2 regions of the Thalassotalea montiporae genome follow, and region 2 is predicted to be linked to the other one. Evidence: riboswitches for the same ligand, from Rfam matches in the RefSeq annotation. Region 2 holds a riboswitch; the other holds the start of a gene.

Region 1 (3,430 bases), on a different contig from region 2:
TCGTCTGCCAGCTTGATTTCGATGCGTTGCTCAGCCGTTAGTTTTTCAGCATCCAATTTGGCCGCATAGTCGCGCACATCTTGGGTGATTTTCATCGAGCAGAATTTAGGGCCACACATTGAGCAAAAATGAGCGATTTTGCCTGACTCTTGCGGCAAGGTTTCGTCGTGATATTCACGGGCGCGCTCAGGGTCTAAACCAAGATTAAATTGGTCGTGCCAGCGAAATTCGAAGCGCGCTTTTGACAATGCATTGTCGCGAATTTGTGAACACGGGTGCCCTTTTGCTAAGTCGCCTGCATGCGCGGCAATTTTGTAGGTGATTAAGCCTTCTTTTACATCTTCCTTGTTAGGCAAGCCCAAGTGCTCTTTTGGCGTCACATAGCACAGCATGGCGCAGCCGTACCAACCAATATTTGTGGCACCAATCCCCGATGTGATGTGATCATAACCAGGAGCGATATCTGTCGTCAGTGGCCCTAACGTATAAAATGGCGCTTCGTGACAATGTTCCAGTTGCTCGTCCATATTGGCCTTAATCATATGCAGCGGCACATGACCTGGGCCTTCAATCATCACTTGTACATCGTGCTGCCAAGCGATTTTGGTCAGCTCTCCTAAGGTGTGAAGCTCAGCGAATTGTGCTTCGTCGTTGGCATCGGCAATAGAACCTGGACGCAGGCCGTCGCCTAATGAAAAGGCAACATCGTACTGTTTACAGATTTCGCAAATATCTTCAAAGTGGGTGTAAAGGAAGTTTTCTTGATGATGCGCTAAACACCATTTTGCCATAATGGAACCGCCGCGCGAGACGATACCGGTCACGCGTTTTGCCGTCATCGGCACAAAGCGCAACAGTACACCGGCGTGAATAGTAAAGTAGTCCACGCCCTGCTCTGCTTGTTCAATTAAGGTGTCACGAAATACTTCCCATGTTAAGTCTTCCGCAATGCCGTTTACTTTTTCGAGCGCTTGATAAATCGGTACTGTACCAATTGGCACTGGCGAGTTACGCACAATCCACTCGCGCGTTTCGTGAATATAGCGGCCAGTGGATAAGTCCATCACAGTATCAGCGCCCCACTTGGTTGACCACACCAGCTTTTCCACTTCTTCTTCAATGGATGAGGTAACCGCCGAGTTACCGATATTGGCGTTCACCTTGATCAAAAAATTACGGCCAATAATCATTGGCTCAGACTCTGGGTGATTGATGTTAGCGGGAATAATGGCGCGCCCTGCGGCCACTTCTTGGCGCACAAACTCAGGGGTAATTTGCTCGGGAATGTTAGCGTGACCAGCTTCGGTAAACTTGGCTCCAAAGCCCTGCCCTTCGTGACGCTGGCTGAGTATTTCGTCTTTCATTTCTGCCCGTTTGGTATTCTCGCGAATGGCGATGTATTCCATTTCCGGCGTGATAATACCTTGGCGTGCATAATGTAACTGGGTGACGTTTTTCCCTGTTTTAGCTCGGCGCACTTTTGGCAGGTTCTCAAAGCGAATATGGTCTAACCCTTCATCAGCCAAACGCTGCTGGCTATAACCTGAAGTTGCGCCCGTAAGCTCTTCAGTATCTGCGCGCTTGGCGATCCATTCACTGCGCAGTTTAGGTAAACCCTCATGAACATTAACGCTAACGTTTGGATCGGTGTAAACGCCAGAGCTGTCGTACACACGAATTGGTTCGTTAGGCTCAAAAATGGGGTTTTCTTCGGTGCCGCCGACAAAAGTATCGCCAACGGCAATCTCTCGCATGGCTACTTGGATATTGTGCAGCTTGCCCGGTACATAAATCTTGCTGGAATTCGGGTAACTTTGTCCCGACACATTGTTGATAAAGGCTTCCGCCTGCTGACGACGCTCACGTCGCGATAATGAACTCATAGCTCTCACCTAGATAATAATGAATTATATTCGGCGGAGTTGACTAGGTATGACGAGAACAACACAAACCCAATGTCATCAAGAACAGTAGCCTAAAATTGCCTACTGCTAATCATTATATTGAGTTTGTATTGCGCTTGTTCCCTTCGCAGCAATTACGCTGATCAGGTTCTACGGATCCCGCTTTCGCGATCTCAGCCCTATGGCACTCCGACAAGTTCGCTGAGCAAATTAATTTGAATTCACTTGCTCAGATGCTTTTTAGTCTTACAAGAATTTTTAATTTACGCAAGCGCCAGATTCATAAGGTTGGTGACAAACCCACTTTGTCTATGGCTTGCCTTCAACTTGCTAGCAACGCACAATATTGCTCATATTCTCAGAGCGAAGAGTTAAAAAATGATGCCTAACAAATGGTTATCAACAGCAGTTAGTGCGTTATTCGTGCTGACCAGTCATCAAGTTAGTGCCCAGCAGCCTAGCGAAGCTAAAGGCGAAATTAAGAGCGAAACTAAAAACGAAATTAAGAGAGCTAAGCTAAATACGCCTGACATTAGCGAACAAAGACAACAGTATTTGCGCGGTGCAATTACCGCTGAACGCGCTTGGTGGGATGTCAAACACTACCAGCTATCGATGGCTGTCGATATTGGTGACCGATCTTTTGCTGGCGAAAACATCATAACTTATCAAGTAATTGATAATGCAAAAGAATTACAAATTGAACTACAAGCACCCATGAAGCTTGAAGCTGCTGTGCAAGCAGGGCAATCCTTGGCGATTCGTCAAGAAGGTTACAGTTACTTTATTTCGCCAAACGAGCTACAGCAAATAGGTCAGGAATATCACTTAACCTTAACCTTTTCGGGTCAACCTCATGAAGCGAAAAATGCCCCTTGGGATGGCGGTATCACTTGGTCGGAAGATGAAGATGGCATGCCTTTTATTGCCTCGTCAAACCAAGGGATCGGTGCCAGTATTTGGTGGCCGAATAAAGATCACGGCTACGACGAACCCGATCGCGGAATTGATATGTTGATTGAAGTGCCAAGACCTTTGTTCAATGTCTCTAATGGCCGTTTAATTAACATTGAAGATCAAGGTGATAGCCGAGTTTTCCACTGGCGGGTGATCAACCCAATTAACAATTACGGTGTGAATATCAATATTGCTGATTACGTCAATTTTGCCGAGCAGTATCAAGGTGAAAAAGGCGTATTAGATATGGACTATTACGTGCTACGTGCTAACGAAGAAAAAGCGCGCGTGCATTTTGGTGATGCGAAGCGAACCATCGAAGCTTTAGAGCATTGGTTTGGCCCATATCCGTTTTATCAAGACAGCTACAAGCTGGTTGAAGCTCCGTATCTTGGCATGGAGCATCAAAGCTCAGTCACGTATGGCAACAAATATCAACTAGGCTACAAAGGACGTGATCTCAGCGAGACAGGTTGGGGCTTAAAGTGGGATTTCTTGATTATTCACGAAACCGCACACGAATGGTTTGCTAACAGTATTACCGCTAAGGATATTGCTGATTTATGGAT
Region 2 (3,430 bases):
TTGCCAGCTAGCATCAAGTTCAACCCCTTGGTTTTTCCCTTCTGCAGCATTACCTAAATAGCTAATGAACTCTGCGCTACCGTCAGGTCTAACGTCTGTGCGACTACTGTTGACCTGCATATCAGTGCGATCCATGTAAAACGCTGTCACGCGAACATAACCCGAGTTGTCGTCGAAGCTATATTTGTAGCCTAATTCGTAGTTCCATAAATATTCTGGATCAAATTCTCGAAGTTCAGCAGGCAAACTACCATCGGTATTAACGCCACCGGCTTTATAACCGCGGTTGATTGAAGCAAAGACTAATGCTTGTTCAGTTTGCTGATAAGACAAGACTAATTTACCACCTACCATAGTATCGTCTGGGCTAAATGTTAAACCGTCGGTGTTATCGTAGTCGGCACTGCGTTCTTCTACACGTAAGCCTGAGGTTAACGTCAGCTTTTCCGTTAATTGGCTGTCTAGTTGAACATAAGCAGCAATCGTATCGGTATCGAAGTTTGACCCAAAGTCGCCATCAGCAAAGGTGTATTCACGCAGCAACTCTTCTGATTCTGCTTTAGCGTATAATCCAGCAACCCATGCCGTTGTACCATTGAACAATTTACTTTGGTTATTTGAAACAGCTCTTAATTCAAATGTTGAGCTCGATTTTTCACGGAAATAATGGTCAGTTGAACTGTACTCGAATGGATGCAAGCCAACAAAACTCCAGTCCTCGTCATAACCGTAGTCAATATCACTGTCGGCATGAGTAACTATGGTAACAAGCTCACCAAAATCAAAACCTGAATAATGAGATTTAGCGCTTAATGCATAAGTTTCTTGGCGATCAAAGCCCGGTTGATCTGAGCGTGTTTGACGGTTGTTATCGAGCGAAAATGCATCATATCCATTGTCAAAATCAAAATAGTACAAGCCTAAATCTAGGTGATGGTCATCGCTAAGTGTAATGGCAAGTTTACCTCGAGCAGTAAGCTCATCGCGATCATTGGTATCATCACGGTTTAAGTGAATATTGTCGATAAAGCCATCACTTTGGTATTTTTCTAATGCAAAGCGATAGTTAACGCTATCTGTTGCAGGGCCAGATAAAGCAAGGCCAGCACCATAGCTACCGTAATTACCCGCTGTGAGCTTAGCTGCGCCTTCAAAATCATTACTTGGCGCATTTGTGGTGATGTTGATTAAACCAGCTAACGCGTTGGCGCCAAAGCGGGTTCCTTGTGGCCCGCGAAAAACTTCAGTTTGGTTAACATCAAATAATGAAGCAATGCTGCCAACGCCAGTAAAGTCGATATCATCAATAATAATACCAACCGATGGGTTAATTGGCTCACGGAATTGGCTGCGTTCGCCAATGCCACGAATTTGGTAATAACGCGCTCGCTGAGTGCCTGCCGAAAAGTTCACGTTAGGCGCGATAGAGATCACTTCCTCTAAGTTTTGTGCGTTTAAACTGGCAATGTCTTGTGCCGATAACACGCTTAATGAAGCAGGAATTTTATGTAAGTTAGTGTCGCGAAAATCTGAAGTAACGGTAATCACCTCTACTTCTTCTAGCGAAGTCGTGTTGTTATTTTCAGCATAAACAACAGAAGAAAAAATGGCACTGGTAATCGCAGCGGCAAGAATTGATTGTCTTGTTTTCATTATACTCTCGTTCGATTTCTCTAAAATCGGCGTTTTGTTATAGGAAATTGAGTAAAAACCAAAACAGACGCAGATATCGTTAGAGCGACAGCATAATGCTTAGGTGCCAAACGGCGGAGAATGCAGATATGATGTGCTAACCATCCCTACGCCAGTATTAACCGGATCAGGTAATAAGGGTTCTGCATTTCAACACAAAGTAAACAATACAATGTGAGAAGTCAGCAATCTCAGCAGGTATACATTACTAAAAGTAATTTCGATATACCCGCACCCCTTGGTTTTCGCGGCATATTATCAAGTATTAACGAAAAGTATACAAACTATTTCAAATAGCTTATGCGTAAATACTCATCATTTTATTGATCTTTTTTACAGCCGCTTCTTTGCAAAGTAAAAATCAATCAACCTTTAGTCGAATGAATATTTAATTGAATGATGTTGGTATAAGGTAGCTACACACTTACCATAGGCCCCATGGGTTGACCGCCTAATAAATGCATATGAATATGATAAACCTCTTGGCCGCCATGTTTATTGCAATTCATGATCAGCCGATAGCCATCTTCAGCAATGCCTTCTTGCTCAGCCAGTTTCTTAGCCACAGTAAATAAACGACCAAGCGCCAATTCGTCATTTTCAGTGACATCATTGACCGTTGGAATTAATTTATTGGGAATGATCAGTATATGTGATTTGGCTCTAGGTGAAATATCACGAAAAGCCGTAACTAACTCATCTTGATAAAGTAATTCGGTTGGGATCTCTTGGCGAATAATTTTAGAGAAAATGGTTTCTTGCCAGTCAGTATTATCCATTTTGTATCCTTAGTTCATCGCAATGTTGAGTGGTAATGGCACTAAACCAAGACCTCTGAACACTGCGACTGATTAATTGACAGCAGAGAGCTGCCCAGCGTCTTTACTAAATTTTAACGCGCTTTTTAGATCTTCCACCAGCAAATAATTAACGGGTACTAAAACTAAGGTAATCAAGGTAGCAAATATAATCCCAAACCCTAGCGATACCGCCATTGGAATTAGGAACTGAGCTTGCGTCGCTTTTTCAAACAATAGCGGCATCAAACCAATAAAGGTCGTCAGCGACGTGAGCATTACTGGGCGAAAACGTGCAGCTCCAGCAATTAACACCGACTCCATTAGCTTTGCCCCTTCTGCCCGTTTTTTATTGACAAAATCAACGAGTACCAAGGAGTCATTCACAACCACACCGATGAGTGCCATTAATCCCAGTAGACTCATAATGGTTAAATTCATGCCCATGATCCAATGGCCAATCACTGCACCAATAGCGCCAAATGGTATAACAGACATGACAATAATTGGCTGCAAGTAAGATTTAAACGGAATCGCTAATAAACAATAGATAATAAAGAACACAAAAATTAAGCCGTAAAACAGACTGCCAAACGAGTCTTGTTGCTCACGCGCTTCCCCTTCCAGTGAGTAGCTTACCCCAGGGTATTTAACGACAAGTTCATCCAAGAAAGGTTTTAAGTCTGCATTAAGTACCGTCATGTTAGTGCTTTCTTTTTCAACATCGGCTGTAACATTAACGGTTCGGTAGCGATCAATGCGGCTGATGGTTGACGGACTTTTACCAGCCTTAAATGTGGCAACGTGAGACAATGGCACATTGCCACCTTGTGGAGTTGATATTTGCATATCGGCGAGATTTGCTATTGCTGAACGCTCTGCTAATGGAAAACGCAGCATCACACGCACATCATCTCGGCCCCGCTGAATACGCTGAATTT

What was found. Region 2 has a riboswitch for thiamine pyrophosphate ahead of ACSLUR_RS12855 (TonB-dependent receptor). Riboswitches for the same ligand answer to the same signal wherever they lie in the genome.
Region 1: linked by a shared signal. The riboswitch ahead of thiC (phosphomethylpyrimidine synthase ThiC) and the one ahead of ACSLUR_RS12855 (TonB-dependent receptor) in region 2 are both predicted to bind thiamine pyrophosphate.

The regions. Positions count from the first base shown of each region.
Region 1 covers NZ_JBQRUO010000002.1:727,408-730,837, reverse strand. Annotated here, with positions in the region: gene thiC (phosphomethylpyrimidine synthase ThiC) at 1-1,883, opposite strand, end outside; TPP riboswitch at 2,008-2,106, opposite strand; gene ACSLUR_RS09725 (M1 family metallopeptidase) at 2,283-3,430, shown strand, end outside.
Region 2 covers NZ_JBQRUO010000004.1:9,044-12,473, reverse strand. Annotated here, with positions in the region: gene ACSLUR_RS12855 (TonB-dependent receptor) at 1-1,653, opposite strand, end outside; TPP riboswitch at 1,780-1,941, opposite strand; gene hinT (purine nucleoside phosphoramidase) at 2,109-2,471, opposite strand; gene ACSLUR_RS12845 (efflux RND transporter permease subunit) at 2,544-3,430, opposite strand, start outside.